Regions from separate parts of the Streptomyces sp. NPDC091209 genome, predicted to be linked through region 1. Evidence: riboswitches for the same ligand, from Rfam matches in the RefSeq annotation. Region 1 holds a riboswitch; each other region holds the start of a gene.
What was found. A riboswitch is a leader RNA that binds a small molecule or an ion and turns the genes downstream of it on or off. The one in region 1 is predicted to bind cyclic di-AMP.
Positions count from the first base shown of each region.

Region 2: another riboswitch for cyclic di-AMP. It lies ahead of ACIQRL_RS10080 (M23 family metallopeptidase); the one in region 1 lies ahead of ACIQRL_RS27970 (LysM peptidoglycan-binding domain-containing M23 family metallopeptidase).
Region 3: another riboswitch for cyclic di-AMP. It lies ahead of ACIQRL_RS37585 (NlpC/P60 family protein); the one in region 1 lies ahead of ACIQRL_RS27970 (LysM peptidoglycan-binding domain-containing M23 family metallopeptidase).
Region 4: another riboswitch for cyclic di-AMP. It lies ahead of ACIQRL_RS37060 (M23 family metallopeptidase); the one in region 1 lies ahead of ACIQRL_RS27970 (LysM peptidoglycan-binding domain-containing M23 family metallopeptidase).

Region 1 covers NZ_JBIVVR010000010.1:162,832-166,954, reverse strand. Annotated here, with positions in the region: gene ACIQRL_RS27975 (tyrosine-protein phosphatase) at 116-913, opposite strand; cyclic di-AMP (ydaO/yuaA leader) riboswitch at 1,558-1,715, shown strand; gene ACIQRL_RS27970 (LysM peptidoglycan-binding domain-containing M23 family metallopeptidase) at 1,720-2,625, shown strand; gene ACIQRL_RS27965 (SGNH/GDSL hydrolase family protein) at 2,972-3,757, shown strand; gene ACIQRL_RS27960 (SIMPL domain-containing protein) at 3,912-4,123, shown strand, end outside.
Region 2 covers NZ_JBIVVR010000002.1:680,507-684,629, reverse strand. Annotated here, with positions in the region: gene ACIQRL_RS10085 (aldo/keto reductase) at 1-941, opposite strand, end outside; gene ACIQRL_RS10080 (M23 family metallopeptidase) at 1,110-2,123, opposite strand; cyclic di-AMP (ydaO/yuaA leader) riboswitch at 2,135-2,293, opposite strand; gene ACIQRL_RS10075 (PP2C family protein-serine/threonine phosphatase) at 2,597-3,787, opposite strand; tRNA gene ACIQRL_RS10070 (tRNA-Met) at 3,996-4,069, opposite strand.
Region 3 covers NZ_JBIVVR010000020.1:3,114-7,236, reverse strand. Annotated here, with positions in the region: gene ACIQRL_RS37590 (tellurite resistance/C4-dicarboxylate transporter family protein) at 1-182, opposite strand, end outside; gene ACIQRL_RS37585 (NlpC/P60 family protein) at 353-1,519, opposite strand; cyclic di-AMP (ydaO/yuaA leader) riboswitch at 1,527-1,697, opposite strand; gene pcrA (DNA helicase PcrA) at 2,630-4,123, shown strand, end outside.
Region 4 covers NZ_JBIVVR010000019.1:23,952-28,074, reverse strand. Annotated here, with positions in the region: gene ACIQRL_RS37070 (M16 family metallopeptidase) at 1-652, shown strand, start outside; gene ACIQRL_RS37065 (M16 family metallopeptidase) at 649-2,037, shown strand; cyclic di-AMP (ydaO/yuaA leader) riboswitch at 2,254-2,414, shown strand; gene ACIQRL_RS37060 (M23 family metallopeptidase) at 2,427-3,191, shown strand; gene ACIQRL_RS37055 (GntR family transcriptional regulator) at 3,388-4,080, shown strand.

The sequences.
Region 1 (4,123 bases):
GAACCACTGGAGCCGGTGGAACCACTGGAGCCAGTGATTGCAGTAGAACCACTGATCCCACCGGCTCCAGCGGAACCACGGGAACCGGTGGACGCCGCAGACCCGGGCGCCCGGCTCAGTCCAGCAGTCGCTCGCGCAGGCGCTCCCGCAGCTCCGGCGTCATCCCCAGTCCCTGCTCCAGGTAGTCGTCGACGCTGCCCCAGGTCTCCTCGATCGTCTCGAACGCGGCCGTCAGGTACTCGGCGCGGGCATCGAACAGGGGGCTGAGCAGTTCCATGACCTCGGGGGAGTACGCGGCGGCCGAGGTGTTGCTGCGGTGCACCTTGTAGCGGCGGTGCGCGGCGTTCGACTCCAGGTAGTCGGCCACGATCGCGTCGCGCTCGACGCCGAGGGCGAGCAGGGTGATCGCGATGGACAGTCCGGCGCGGTCCTTGCCGGCCGCGCAGTGCATCAGCGCGGGCACACTGTCCGCGGCCAGCGCGTGCAGCACCTGGGAGTGCTCGGCCGTGCGCTCCCTGATGATCGTGCGATACGAGTTGATCATCCGGTTCGCGGCCTTGCCGTCGCCGAGGATCGCGCGGAGCTGGTCGAGATCGCCGTCGCGGACCATCTTCCAGAACGCGCCGCCGTCCGCCGGGTCGGTCAGCGGAAGGTTCACGTTCCGTACGCCCGGCAGTTCGACGTCCGGGCCCTCCAGCTTCTGGTCCGCGGCATTGCGGAAGTCGAAGATCGTGTGGAGTCCCAGGGAGGAGAGGAACGCGGCGTCGTCCTCCGTGGCGTGCGCGAGGTGGCCGCTGCGGAACAGGTGCCCGTAGCGCACTCGTCGGCCGTCCGCGGTGGGCAGACCCCCCACGTCGCGGAAGTTGCGCACTCCGCCGAGCTCGGGCTCGGTCGACGGGACCTGCTGCGTCACGGGGGGCTCCTCTCATGGGGCCGCCGGCGCCGCCGGGCTGGATTCGGCGTCGCTCGTCGGCAGTTGTGTCCGGCTCGCGCTCTCGACGATACGACATGGGTTCCTCAGGCAATGATCTGTCCACAGGCGCCGCCTCCCGGACGAGACCCCCGTGATGATGTTGCTCAACGGGTTCGCCTGTCCGAATGCGTCGAGAGGTCGATCACCTCTTCCTGTCGTGTGGATCCAATGGGGCGAATTGCACCGATTGCAGCACTTTGGCGCGCCGTTTCGCGGGTCCTTTTGCGCGCCGGGCCACACAGGGATCCAGATGTGACGGATATCCGTCCGCGTCGCATCTGGCTGTTCTGTCCGAATTGGCGGCTTCATTCCAACTGGCCCTGGAATAAAGCACCCTGGGACGAGTCGCGTGAGGAGCGTCATATTCGTGACGATGCGTTGCCGTCCTGATTTCTCAACCGCCCCGCATTTCCGGGCGCCTTGAGGGGCCCGAAAGATCGTCATTCCACAGAGGGTGACGGCAATTCCCGCATGGATCAAGAAAGGTGAGCGCCCGGAAAGCGCACACGGTTGTCGACGCGCTCTCGTCTCGCTTACGTTCTGCCTCAATCCGGACGGACGCCCAATCCTGCCGCCGCCCGGAATCCGCACACTCACCCGTACACGGCAGGAGCGGGGGACCCACAGGTTCCGCGCCTGGTCCGGTCTCCGGAACAGGCTAGGGGTACAGCCGCGCAGCAGCGTGGCCGGGCATCTCCAGCCCGCACCCGACAGCTCACCCCGCAGGCGCCGGAGAGGAAATCGTCATGCCCGCGAAGGGTAAGCACCGCCGTCCCAAGTCCCTCCGTTTCAGCCGCTCGATCGCCGCGGCCGGAACCGGTGGCGCCGCACTCGCGCTGCCCCTGATGGGAGCCACGGGAGCCCACGCCGCGACCCCGGCCACCGCCGTCGCGCAGCACGTCGAGAAGGCCGCGACCGCCGCGCCCGCCGCCGCGAGGACCACCACGACGAAGACGTACGCGGTGAGGTCCGGCGACTACCTCTCGAAGATCGCCGACGAGCACAACGTCACCGGCGGCTGGAAGAAGATCTACTCCGACAACCGCTCGGCCATCGGCAGCGACCCGTCGCTGATCCACCCCGGTCTGAAGCTGTCGCTCGGCAAGAAGGCGGCCTTCGCCGGCGCCGGCCACGCGGCCACTCACGCGGCGACCCGCACGGCGGCCTCGGCCCCCAAGACCGACCAGGCGACCCCGGCCACCGACACCGCGGCCTCCAACACCGCCTCCGCCGAGAACAGTTCCGGCTACACCCTGCCGGTCGACGGCGGCAGCGTCGGCACCGGCTACAAGGTGGCGGGCAGCATGTGGTCCAGCGGCTACCACACGGGCGTGGACTTCGTGGTCCCGACCGGCACCACGATCAAGTCCATCGCCGCGGGCACCGTCGTCTCCGCGGGCTGGGGCGGCGCCTACGGCAACCAGGTCGTCATCCTGCACGCCGACGGCAAGTACTCCCAGTACGCCCACATGTCGTCCCTGTCCGTCTCGGCGGGGCAGACCGTGACCCCGGGACAGCAGATCGGCCTCTCCGGCGCGACCGGCAACGTCACCGGACCGCACCTGCACTTCGAGATCCGCACCACGCCCGACTACGGCTCCGACGTCGACCCGGTCGCGTACCTGCGCTCGCACGGTGTCGCCGTCGGCTGACGCCCGACCCCCTGCTCCTGACGGCAGGACCGACACCGAAGGCCGGACCCCACGATCCCCGGGGTCCGGCCTTCGGTGTCCCCTTTACGGGCCACGTGACCCGGAAGTCGGCTGAAACCCGTCGAGCGAAGCACCCGACCACCATGGAGCGATTCCCGTGATTCCCCCGCCCGTGGGTGATCGCTGCTTCAACGTCCTTGATATGAGCCTTATTCCAGAGTTGACCAACGCTTGGCGAGTGGCTTATCTCACCGCCCGTCAACCCTTCCCTACGGTCGCGTAGCTCACATCGAAAGGTGAATCATGGGTCGATGTGGCAGACGATTCGAAGAGTGACGACAGATCAGTGATCGGGTCGTACGTGGCGGTGGGGGACAGCTTCACCGAAGGCGTCGGCGACCCTGGGCCCGACGGGGCGTTCGTCGGCTGGGCCGACCGGTTCGCGGTACTTCTCGCCGACCGGCGACCCGAAGGCGATTTCAATTACACCAATCTCGCCGTGCGCGGCAAACTGCTCGACCAGATCGTCGAGTCCCAGCTCCTGAAGGCCAAGGAGCTCGGCCCCGACCTGGTCTCGTTCTGCGCGGGCGGCAACGACATCATCCGCCCGGGCACCGACCCCGACGAGGTCGCGGAGCGCTTCGAGCGCGCGATCGCCGACCTCACCTCCGCCGTCGGCACCGTCATGGTGACCACCGGCTTCGACACCCGTGGCGTCCCCGTGCTCAAGCATCTGCGCGGCAAGATCGCCACCTACAACGGACATGTGCGGGCCATCGCGGACCGCTACGGCTGTCCCGTCCTCGACCTCTGGTCCCTCAAGACGATCCAGGACCGCCGTGCCTGGGACGGCGACCGGCTGCACCTCTCGCCCGAGGGCCATACCCGGGTGGCGCTCCGTGCTGGACAGGTACTCGGCCTCGACGTACCCGCCGACCCGGACCAGCCCTGGCCGCCCCTCCCGCCGCGCGGCACCCTCGAGATGCGCCGCGACAACATCCAGTGGGCCCGCGAATATCTCGTCCCCTGGATCGGACGGCGGTTGCGCGGGGAGTCCTCGGGCGATCACGTGGCGGCCAAGGGGGCCCTGTCACCGGACGACATCAAGATGCGCATCGAGTCGGTGGCCTGAGACGGGACCACCCGGTGGCGGAACCACGGACAGCACGGGGCCCGGCCGGGCCGAGCAGCCGGGCCCCGCGCCGGCGTCCGGGGCGGGCCGGCGTCGACCGGTGAGATGACAGCGCGGGAGTGGCGCGGGGCGGGGCCCGGCCGACGGTGCTGGGATGGCCGCGTACCGGGACGCGCACACCAAGGCAATCCAGTACGCCCGGCTCGGCGGTCACCGTCCGCGCCGGCTGGTCTCCCTCACGGAGGGCGGCAGCGGGGCGTCCCGCCCGGTACCCCTCGCCGCGACGGCCTTCGGCCAGGGCGGATCAGGGGTACCGGTCGCTCCCGGCGAGATCCGGGACACGATCGTCCTCACGGTCGCCTACGA
Region 2 (4,123 bases), on a different contig from region 1:
GCCGACGCGGTCGACAACCGCGTCAGTTCCTCGTCCGTCAGCGCCAGATCCGCGACTCCCAGCAGCGCCGGAAGCTGCTCCACCGTGCGGGCGGAGGCGATCGGCGCGGCGACCGTCGACTGTGCGGCCAGCCAGGCGAGGGCGACCGTCGGGACCGCGACGCCGTGGGCTCCGGCGATCTCGTCGAGGGCCGCGAGGACCTTCGGTCCGCGTTCCGAGTCGAGGTGCTTGGCCGCACCCGCCGCCCGGGGCGAGTCGACCGTCGTGCCGGGGCGGTACTTGCCGGTGAGGAAACCGGAGGCGAGCCCGTAGTACGGGACCGCGGCCAGACCGGCCCGGGAGGCGACGTCCCGCAGAGGGCCCTCGTAGGTGTCGCGCGAGACCAGGTTGTACTGCGGCTGGAGCGCGACATAGCGCGCGAGACCCTCGCGGTCGGAGAACTCCAGGGACTCCTGGAGCCGCTCCGGCGAGATGTTGGAGGCCGCGATGTGCCGCACCTTGCCGGCCGTCACCAGCTCGTCGAGGGCCCCGATGATCTCGTCGACCGGCACCTCCGGCTTGTCGAAGTGCGTGTAGTAGAGGTCGATGTGGTCGGTGCCCAGGCGGCGCAGCGACGCGTCGGCCGCGGCCTTGATGTTGGCACCGGACAGCCCAGGGTACGCGGGGTGCTGGCTGACCTTGGTGGCGACGACGATGTCCGCGCGGTTGCCTCGGCTCTTCAGCCACTTGCCGATGATGGTCTCGGACTCGCCGCCCTCGTTGCCCTCGATCCACGCCGAGTAGGAGTCGGCCGTGTCGAGGAAGTTGCCGCCGGCGGCCGCGTAGGCGTCGAGCACGGCGAAGGACCGGGTCTCGTCGGCCGTCCAGCCGAAGACGTTGCCGCCGAGGGAGAGCGGGAAGACCTCGAGGTCGGACGAACCGAGCTTGCGAAGAGAAGTCATGTACGGGATCAACGCCCCTGCCGGATGCACGTATTCCGCACTCGTCCCGGCCCGGTCCGCACTCGTCCCGGCCCGGCAGGTGCCCGCAGCGCCCGCACCTGCCTGACCGACGGCCCTGACGTCGGGGGGGTGGACGTCAGGACCGCCGGAGATCAGGGAGGACACGGATCAGGGGTTGAGACCCCTGCTCTGGAGCCACGCCATCGGGTCGATGGGGGTGGCGGCGCCGCCGGGGTGCACTTCGAGGTGCAGGTGCGGCCCGGTGACATTGCCCGTCGCGCCCACGCGCCCGATGACATCGCCCGTGGCGACCTTCTGGCCCACGCTGACGCTGATCGAGGACTGGTGGCAGAACCAGAGTTCCGTACCGTCGTCGAGGGTGAGGATCGTGCGGTAGCCGTACGAGCCGGCCCAGCCGGCCTCGGTGACGGTGCCGCTGTGGATCGCCTTGATGAGCGTGCCGGTGGGCGCCGCGAAGTCGAGTCCCGTGTGGTAGCCGGAGGACCACAGGGCGCCGGCCTCGCCGAAGCGCGAGGTCAGGGTGTACGAGGAGGTCGGCAGCGTGTAGCTCTTGGCGAGCTCGGCGAGGCGCTCGGTCTCGGCCTTCGCCTTGGCCGCCTCCGCCGCCTTCTTCTTCGCCGCGTCGGCCTTGGCCTCGGCGTCGTCCGCCTTCTTCTTCACGACGGCGGACAGGGCGGCCTGCTGCGTGGTGCTGTCGGCGTGCGCCTGCTGCGACTGGGCCTGCTGCATGATCCGGGCGCGCAGCGCCTCGCCGGCGTCCGTCGCGCCCTGGGCCGTGTCGGCGCTGGTCAGGCCTACGCTGGTGAGCGGAGTCGTGGAGCCCTTGGGGGTGCTGGATCCGCCGTGCGAGATCAGGGCTTCGGCGGAGTGGGTGACCGAGGCCAGGTCGGGCAGCGAGATCGAGACGGGCGGCTTGCCCGGCGCGGCGCTGGCGATACCACCGCCACCGACGGCGGCTATGACACCGACGCCGAGAACCGTGGAACTGCGGGCGAGTCCTCCGCCGCGCTGCTTGCCCGTGCGGTGCCGGCCGCGGATCGGAAGAACGGAATCCTCGGTGGGATTCCACTCCTCCCAGGGTCCCTCGTCCTTGCCATGGCCGAAGGCCTGCGCGTCATTCGGCGCGAACGAGGTCGGCTGAGCGGGCCGGTTGGACGCCACGTGGGCGCACTCCTTTCCTTCCTTGCCGCCTACCGGGTTAGCTGACGGGTTCGGAGCAGGAAGGTCTCCTACGCGCGTACGGCCACCGTGCTTCCACGGCGGAAATACGCTCGATTCACCCCAAGTTGTTGGTTCCCCGGTTCCCTTGCGGGATTCGGCGCGTACGCACGGAGCCACCTCTTGTGACGGCTGTAACGACCGCGCTGCGTTATCGAACGTTAATAGACCCAGGCACCGAATTCCAAGATGTTCCGACTGATCATTAACGGCTTTTGGCCAGGACTTTGGGGTCATGAGCGATGAAAGACGGGCGAGTTGGTCCAACCTCGTCGACACGGATTCACTTGACGGTGCATCAGTCGCTATGCGGAGGGACACGGTCCGATCACCGCTCGTGACGATGTCCGAAAAGGCCGCGGGCGTTGTACGCGAAGGGTTTCCCGACCTCTCGGAAATCGCCTCACGGGCACGCGTCAAAAATGCCGGACGGCGAGCAGTGCCATGTCGTCCGTCAATGCGCCGCCCGCATGCCGGCGGACCGCCTCGGAGAGGGCGGCCAGCAGTGCGTCGGGGCCGGGAAAGACCCGTCCGGCGAGCCACGCGGCCGGATCGTAGAACGTTCCGCGCGGATCGCGGGCCTCGGACAGACCGTCCGTGTACAGGAGCAGCGTGGACCCGCGCGGAAAGCGTCCCTGGACCGCCGGGTCGGGCCAGGCGCCCAGTTCGCCCATGCCGAGGGGCAGCGCGAAGGACTCGGCGGCGAGGGTGACGAGCGTGCCGTCGGGATGCAGGAGCAGGGGCGGCGGATGTCCTCGGTTGACGACGCGGACGACGTCCTTGTCGTGCGGAATCTCCGCGAGGACGGCGGTGGTGAACCCCTCGAACGCGTCGATGCTGTCGCGCCGGGTGCCCGCGCGCGTCAGCGCCCGCTCCAGACGCCCCGCGACCGCCTCCAGGGTCGCCTCCTGCTCGGCCGCCTCCCGGAACGCGCCGACCACCACGGCGACGGCCGCCACGGCGGTCATCCCCTTCCCCCGTACGTCGCCGACGACCAGCCGCACGCCGTACGGGGAGTCCTGCACCGCGTACAGGTCCCCGCCGATGAACGCGTCCTCCTGTGCCGCCTCGTAGCGGGCCGCGACATCGAGGCCGTCGATGCGCGCCTCGGGCTCGGGCAGCACGGCGCGCTGCGCGAACTCGGCGATCTCCCGGACGGAGGCGAGCCGTTCGTCGCCGCGCCGGACCAGGATGTTGATGAGGACGGCGAGGACGGCGGCCGTCGTCACCGTGACCGTTTCGGTGACCGCGTCGACCTGCAGGACGATGCCGAGCACGCAGTGGACCACGAGGACCGCGCCGACGGCGAGGACGCCGGTGAGGACGGTGCCGCGCTGCGAGTAGAGCGGCGCGGCGACCAGGGGCGCGGCCGTGAAGAAGGGAGCCGCGGTGTAGTCACCCGGGGTGAAGTAGTCGTAGAAGATCCCGGTGACGATCAGCAGCGCGGGCAGGGCCCGGACGAAGGCGCGCGCGAAGGAGATCCTGCGGGGCGCCGCTGCCGCCGGACCGGACGGCGTGGCACTCCCGGGTCCGCGGACACCGGGCGACGGTCCGGCTGCCGGGTCAGGGACTTCTCCGGTCCGCTGCTCACCTCCTGGCTGCCCCACCCGTCCAGAAGACCCGGAGCGCGCGCGGCGGGCGACCGGTGTGGCCCGACCGGGGGACGGCGCCGATGGTCCCGGAGGAAACCGGGCCGACTGTCCGGCCTGGAGAACCGGCCCGCAGAACCGGCCGGTGGAGCCGTCGCGAGAACCAGTCGGGACAAACACCAAGGGCCGGAACTCGTGAATCCGAGTTCCGGCCCTTGGCCTTGAGTAGCGGGGACAGGATTTGAACCTGCGACCTCTGGGTTATGAGCCCAGCGAGCTACCGAGCTGCTCCACCCCGCGTCGTTAAGACCAGTGTACGCCATCCGCGGGACCCCCAGCACACCCGTTTAAACG
Region 3 (4,123 bases), on a different contig from region 1:
AGCCCGAGCCAGGCGAGCGACGCGAGGACCAGCGCGATCCGGGAGAGGGTCTCGTAGCCGGTCAGGTGCAGCCCGATCGAGATGATGCCGGTGGCCATGACGGCGGTTCCGGCGGCGGGCGACCGCCCCGCCCACCAGGCGCGGAACGAAGCGGTGTCCGGCATGTCCGGTGTATCTGGCATGCGCCCGATGCTAGGGATCTCCGGACCCGTTACCGGTGGGGCACGCGCGTGAGGAGCGCGAAAACACCGGGCACGCGCGCGGGGGGCACGAAAACTCGGGGCACGCGGGCACGGAGCCTCGGTCGCTCCCCGCGCGCGTGCCCCGCGAAGGGCGTCGCTCGTACCCCGGTCTACGCCGGGCGCACCACGCTGTGGATCGCCGAGGTGCCGTCGTAGTAGATCGACTCCTCGCGGACGTACGCTCCCGGCTTCGGCGCGTGGATCATCATGCCGTTGCCGATGTAGAGGCCGACGTGGCTGATGTCGTTGTAGAAGAAGACCAGGTCGCCGGGCTGGGCGTCGGCGAGGGGGACCGTCGTGCCGGCGTTCACCTGGTCATAGGTGACGCGCGGGAGGCTGACGCCGGCGGCCTTCCAGGCGGCCTGGGTCAGGCCCGAGCAGTCGTAGGAGTCCGGGCCGGTGGCGCCCCAGACGTACGGCTTGCCGATCTGTGCGCGAGCGAAGGCGAGCGCCTCGGCCGCCTTCGACGAGGAGCCCGTGGCCGTCGATCCCGTCGCCGATCCGGCAGTCGAACCGGCCGTCGAGCCGGTCGTGGTGCCCGACGACTGCTGCTGGGCGGCCTTCGCGGCGGCGGCCTGCTGCCGTGCCAGCTCCGCCGCCTTGGCCGTGGCCTGCTCCTGCTTCTTCTTCTCGATCGCCGCCAGCCGCGCCTTGTCCTCGGCGTTCAGCTTCGAGAGCAGGCTGCGGGCCTCGCCGAGCTTCCGCTGCACCGCGGCCTTGGACGTCTTGAGCGCCTTCTGCGAGGCGGTCAGCGACTCCAGGCTCTGGGAGGCCTCCGTGCGCTTCTTGGCGGTGGTGGCCTGCTCCGTGATGTAGTCGTCGACGGCCGCCTTCTGGCGGTTCGTCAGGCGGCTCATCAACTGGGTCTGGTCGAAGTAGTCCTGCGGGTTGTCGGCGAGCAGCAGGGTCGCGGTGCTGGGTGCGGCGGCCCCGGTGCGGTACTGCGCCGCGGCGAACGAACCCAGCTCCTCGCGCGCGGTGTTGAGCTTCTCGGTGCGCTGGGCGACGTCGTCGAGGAGGGTGTCGACGCGCTTCCGCTGCTCGGCGGTCTTCTCCCGGCTCGCGTTGTACTTGTCGGTGGCCGTCTCGGCCTGGTGGTAGAGGGCGTCGACCTTCTTCGAGACCTCTACGACGCTGGGCCTGGGTTCGGCCGAGGGGGCGGCGTTCGCCGTCTGGGAGAGCAGGGCCACGGAGGTGAGGGCCGCCGTGGCGAGGGCCGGGGTTCGTATGCCTGCGATGCGCGTACCCGTAGGACGCCCTTTGCGGTGTGACGCCAAGAGAGGCGACTCCTTCCGTCATCCGCCTGCCGAGTTAGCTGTCGGGTTCGGGCGGGTGGTTCCGGAAGGTTGCCCTACGGTCCTTGCCCCACAAGGCGGTTGGACCGATTCACCCCAAGTTCGGTGGGTCCCCGGCTCCGGCGGCCCGTGGGCGTGCCGAACTCGGCGGAGGCCGCTCGGCCCGGCGAGGTTCGCCGGTTGCGGTCGGGCGGCCTTCTGGCACGCTAGCCAACTGCTGTGGCCCGTGTGAAGGTTGATGTGCGATATGCCCGATACATTTTCGTGACCTTTCCCGCACCCTCCGCCTCCCGTGACGCGTTCGGGGTGATTCATCCGCATTGCGGACCCTTGGCCTCGTGTGTCCCATGCCCTGCGTGCCGCGGCCGCTCGGTAGCACCCTCGGGCACACTGACCGTCGCCGATCCGTCGCGCACGGTCACGGTCATGGACCGTGAGGTGCGATGCGGGGAAGCCGGGAGGCCCGGGAAGCCGGGAGCCGGGGAGCCCGGGAGGCCCGGGAGGCTCGGAGGCCCGGAGGCTCGGAGGTCCGGGAAGCCGACCGTGGGGTCGGCCACCGACTCGGAGGGGGAGCCGGAAGCCGGGGAGCCCGGGAGGCCGGAAGCCGGGAGGCCCGGAAGCCGGGAGGCCCGGGAAACCGGAAGCCCGGGAGGCCCGGAGGTCCGGAAGCCGGAGGCCCGGAAGTCGGGAGCCGGGAAACCGGAAGCCCGGGAGGCCCGGAGGTCCGGAAGCCGGAGGCCCGGAAGTCGGGAGCCGGAGGCCCGGAAGTCGGGAGCCGGAAGCCCGGAAGTCGGGAGCCGGAAGCCCGGAAGCCCGGAAGCCGGGAGGCCCGGGAAACCGGAAGCCGGGGAGGCCCGGAGGTCCGGAAGCCGGAGGCCCGGAAGTCGGGAGCCGGTAGCCCGGAAGCCCGGAAGCCGGGAGGCCCGGGAAACCGGAAGCCGGGAGGCCCGGAGGTCCGGTAGCCGGAGGCCCGGAAGCCCGGGAAACCGGGAGGCCCGGGAGCCTGTGCGGCCGGGATTCGTGTCACGAGTTCCGGTCGAGTTCTCGGGGTGGCGGCGGGCTGTCAGTGGGGCGGCCTAGACTCGGAGAGCGATGAGCAGCCTCTTTGACGACAGCTTCCTGGCGAACCTCAAGCCCTCCGCGGCCCACGAGGACGAACACCCCCCGCCGCCCGAGGACGATCACGTACCGGAGCCGGTTCCGGACGATCTGTTCGGCGGGAAGTTCGACATGCCCCCGAGCCGGGACGCGTACTACCGCGACGGCGCTCCCAGGCCGGCCGTGGACCCGGCGGCCCTGCTGGACGGACTGAACGAGAACCAGCGCGCGGCCGTGGTGCACTCCGGCTCCCCGCTGCTCATCGTGGCCGGCGCCGGCTCCGGCAAGACCCGGGTGCTGACCCACCGGATCGCGCATCTGCTCGGCGAGCGCAACGTCCACCCCGGCCAGATCCTCGCGATCACCTTCACGAACAAGGCCGCGGGCGAGATGAAGGAACGCGTCGAGGCGCTCGTGGGCCCGCGCGCCAACGCGATGTGGGTGATGACCTTCCACAGCGCCTGCGTCCGCATCCTGCGCCGCGAGAGCAAGACGCTCGGCTTCACCTCGTCCTTCTCGATCTACGACGCCGCCGACTCCAAGCGTCTGATGGCGCTCGTCTGCCGTGATCTCGACCTCGACCCCAAGCGCTTCCCGCCGAAGTCGTTCAGCGCCAAGATCTCGAACCTGAAGAACGAGCTGATCGACGAGGAGGACTTCGCCGCCCAGGCCTCCGACGGCTTCGAGAAGACCGTCGCCCAGGCGTACGCGATGTACCAGTCGCGGCTGCGCGAGGCCAACGCGCTCGACTTCGACGACCTGATCATGACCACGGTCAATCTGCTGCGCGCCTTCCCGGACGTCGCCGAGCACTACCGCCGCCGCTTCCGGCACGTCCTGGTCGACGAGTACCAGGACACGAACCACGCGCAGTACGCGCTCGTCCGGGAGCTCGTGGGGACCTCCGAGCACCCCGTGGACGTACCGCCCAGCGAGTTCGACCTGCCTCCCGCCGAGCTGTGCGTCGTGGGTGACGCGGACCAGTCGATCTACGCCTTCCGCGGCGCGACCATCCGCAACATCCTCCAGTTCGAGGAGGACTACCCGAGCGCGACGACGATCCTCCTGGAGCAGAACTACCGCTCCACCCAGACGATCCTGACCGCCGCCAACGCGGTCATCGAGCGCAACGAGTCCCGCCGTCCCAAGAACCTGTGGACCAACGCGGGCGCGGGCTCGAACATCACGGGCTACGTCGCGGACACCGAGCACGACGAGGCCCAGTTCGTCGCCGACGAGATAGACCGTCTCACCGACGCGGGCGAGGCCAAGGCCGGCGACGTCGCGGTCTTCTACCGTACGAACGCGCAGTCCCGTGTCTTCGAAGAGATCTTCATCCGCGTAGGCCTGCCCTACAAGGTCGTCGGCGGCGTCCGCTTCTACGAGCGCAAGGAGGTCCGGGACGTCCTGGCGTACCTCAGGGTGCTGTCCAACCCCGAGGACTCGGTCCCGATGCGCCGCATCCTGAACGTGCCCAAGCGCGGCATC
Region 4 (4,123 bases), on a different contig from region 1:
GCGGGACGGCTCGCTGCCGGACGTCATCGGAGAGCAGCTGCGCGAGGTCGTCGAGGAGGACGTCCCGGCGCGTGCCCTGATGGCCGCCTACCGGCTCCCGGAGGACGGTACGCGCGCGTGCGACGCGGCCGACCTGGCGCTCACCGTCCTCGGCGGCGGCGAGTCCTCCCGGCTCTACAACCGGCTCGTACGCCGTGACCGCACCGCCGTGGCGGCCGGCTTCGGCCTACTGCGGCTCGCCGGAGCGCCCTCCCTGGGCTGGCTGGACGTGAAGACGTCCGGCGACGTCGAGGTCCCGGTCATCGAGGCCGCCGTCGACGAGGAACTCGCCCGGTTCGCCGAGGAGGGCCCCACGGCCGGGGAGATGGAGCGCGCGCAGGCCCAGTTGGAGCGCGAATGGCTCGACCGGCTCGGTACCGTCGCGGGCCGCGCCGACGAACTGTGCCGGTACGCCGTCCTGTTCGGTGACCCGCAGCTCGCCCTGACCGCCGTGCAGCGCGTCCTCGACGTCACGGCGGAGGAGGTCCAGGAGGCCGCCAAGGCCCGCCTGCGCCCCGACAACCGCGCGGTGCTCGTCTACGAGCCGACCACCGCCGAAGCCGCCGACGCGGCTGACTCCGCCGACGAGACCGACGAGGAGGCGGCGAAGTGACCGATCTCGCCACCATGGACTTCCACCCGCAGCCGCAGGGCGGCCGGCCCAAGCCGTGGGCGTTCCCCGCCCCCGAGCGCGGCACCCTGGACAACGGCCTGACCGTGCTGCGCTGCCATCGCCCCGGCCAGCAGGTCGTCGCCGTCGAGGTCATCCTCGCCGCGCCGCTGGAGGCCGAGCCCGCGGGTCTGGACGGCATCGCCACGATCATGGCGCGCGCCTTCTCCGAGGGCACCGACAAGCACTCGGCCGAGGACTTCGCCGCCGAACTGGAGCGCTGCGGAGCCACGCTCGACGCGCACGCCGACCACCCCGGCGTACGGCTGTCCCTCGAAGTGCCCGTCTCGCGCCTGGCCAAGGCCCTGGGCCTGCTCTCCGACGCCCTGCGGGCCCCCGCGTTCGCGGACAGCGAGGTCGAGCGGCTGGTGCGCAACCGGCTCGACGAGATCCCGCACGAGACGGCCAACCCGGCCCGTCGTGCCGCCAAGGAGCTCTCCAAGGAACTGTTCCCGGCGAGCGTGCGCATGTCGCGCCCGCGCCAGGGCACCGAGGAGACCGTCCAGAGCATCGACTCGGCGGCCGTACGCGCCTTCTACGAGAGGCACGTACGTCCCGCCACGGCCACCGCGGTCGTCGTCGGCGACCTGACCGGTGTCGACCTCGACGAGCTGCTCGGCGACACGCTCGGCTCCTGGACCGGTTCGTCCGCCGAGCCGCGTCCCGTGCCGCCGGTGAGCGCCGACGACACCGGCCGCGTGATCATCGTCGACCGCCCCGGGGCCGTCCAGACCCAGCTGCTCATCGGCCGGGTCGGCGCCGACCGGCACGACCGCGTGTGGCCCGCCCAGGTGCTCGGCACCTACTGCCTCGGCGGCACCCTCACCTCGCGCCTGGACCGCGTCCTGCGCGAGGAGAAGGGCTACACCTACGGCGTACGGGCGTTCGGCCAGGTCCTGCGCTCCGCGCCGGACGGCACGGGCATCGCGATGCTCGCCATCAGCGGCTCGGTGGACACCCCGAACACGGGTCCTGCGCTCGACGACCTGTGGAAGGTGCTGCGCACCCTGGCGGCCGAGGGGCTGACCGACACGGAGCGCGATGTGGCCGTGCAGAACCTGGTGGGTGTCGCGCCCCTCAAGTTCGAGACGGCGGCGGCCGTCGCGAGCACGCTCGCGGACCAGGTCGAGCAGTACCTGCCGGACGACTATCAGGCGACGCTCTATCAGCAACTGGCCGCCACCGGCACCGTGGAGGCCACCGCGGCCGCCGTGAGCGCGTTCCCGATGGACCGTCTGGTGACCGTTCTGGTGGGCGACGCGGCGCAGATCGAGGAGCCCGTCAGGGCCCTCGGAATCGGTGAAGTCAGCGTGGTGGCCGCCGAGTAGAGCCCCTGCGACCGAGGAGGCCCTGGTGACTGAAGAGTCGTCAGGGCCTTCTTTTTTCCCGGACACCGCTCCCAAGATGTCCGTGTTCGTACGGGCGTTGCCCTTCTGCCCTGTGGGATGCGTTACAAAAATCGTGATCCGTTTGTTGTTCGAATGATGCCCCGTTTAGCGTCGGTCCGACTGTTCGTCACGCAGTGCGCCGCGCCCGCGGCAACCGGACAGTCATCGCCGAGTCCCCCTATGGCGCGAGTCAGGGGAGCCGGGGACCCACACGTAGTCCCTGGGGTGAATCGGACGCCCTCCCCGGAGGGGGTCCGTAGGAGACCTTCCTGCTCCGAACCCGTCAGCTAACCCGGTAGGCGAGAGGGAAGGAAAGGATCAGCCCCTACATGGCGTTCTCCTGTGGCACCGGCAAGCATCGTCGTCCGAGCCGGGTGCACAGCACCACCACGACCGCCGTCGGGGTGGCGGCGCTCACCACCACCGGTGTGATCGGAACCCTGGCCGCGCCCGCGTTCGCCGCGGAAGCCTCCGTCGAGCAGACCGGGCTGACCCAGGCCGTCACGCTCGGCGACTCGGTCGCCGACCAGATCGACGCCCAGGCCTTCGCGCAGCAGCGCGCCGCCGAGGAGGCTGCCGCGCGGAAGCAGGCCGAGCAGACCGCGCGCAAGCACGCCGCCGAGCAGGCCGCGAAGTCCCGCGAGGCCAAGGAGCGCGCCGCCCGTGAGGCCGAGCGCAAGCGCCTGAACATGTTCGTCATCCCGATCACCGGTTCGTACGTCTCCACCGGCTACCAGGCCAGCAGCAGCCTCTGGTCCTCGGGAAGCCACACCGGCGTCGACTTCCATGCCGCGTACGGCACCTCGGTCCACTCCGTCGGCTCCGGCACCGTCGTCACGACCGGCTGGGGCGGTGCCTACGGCAATCAAGTAGTGATCAAGATGCTTGACGGCACGTACACCATGTACGGCCACCTGTCGTCCATCGGGGTGTCGGTGGGGCAGACGGTCACTCCTGGGCAGCAGATCGGCCTCTCCGGTGACACCGGCAACACCACCGGACCCCACCTCCACTTCGAGGCCCGTACGACAGCGGAGTACGGCTCGGACATCGACCCGGTCGCGTACCTGCGCTCGCACGGAGTCAACGTCTGACGACCGCTTCGCGGCTTCTTCACCGCTTTCGATGCCCCGGCTCACCGAGCCGGGGCATCATCGTTTCCGGAGGCCGTCTGTCCAAAAAATATCCATGGATTCAGGCCCGCCATCGGAAATTCAGGCTTCCTGCAATAGAGTCACTGAACAAGCGTCAATCGATGGCGTTTCGCGGGGATTAAAGCGGAGGTCGGTCATGCGTATTCCGGCGCACTCGGTATGCACGGCGATCCGTGACGACATCGTCGCGGGTGTCTACGAGCGCGGCGGCCGGCTCACCGAGGAACTGCTCGCGCGGCGCTACGGCGTCTCGCGCGTCCCCGTGCGCGAGGCCCTGCGCACCCTGGAGGCCGAGGGCTTCGTGGTCACCCGCCGGCACGCGGGCGCGTGCGTCGCGGAACCCACCGAGCAGGAGGCCGCGGACCTCCTGGAGATGCGCATGCTGCTGGAACCGCTGGGCGCCGCGCGGGCCGCCCAACGGCGTACGGAGGCCCATCTCAAGGTGCTGCGAGGCCTGGTCAGGCTGGGCCAGGAGCGTTCCAGGAGGGGCCACAGCGAGGATCTGCGCTCGCTGGGCGGCTGGTTCCACGAGACGCTCGCACAGGCGTCCGGCAGTCCCGCGCTGACCTCCACGCTCGCCCAGCTGCGACACAAGATCGCCTGGATGTACTCGGTGGAGGCGCCGGCCAACCCCGCGGAGTCCTGGGCGGAACACGGCGGCATCGTCGACGCGGTCGCCCGCGGCGACAGCGAGCGGGCCCGCGCGATCACGGCGCTGCACACCGAGCGCGCGACGGCCGTGCACCGGCTCCGTTTTCCCGGCGGCGACCGGCCGGACCGTGTGAGAAGTTCGCAACATCCCGTAAACATGACGGGCCCGCGTCATTAACACAGGCGCCGTATACAAAGAGGGATATTCGGCAGGGGCTCAT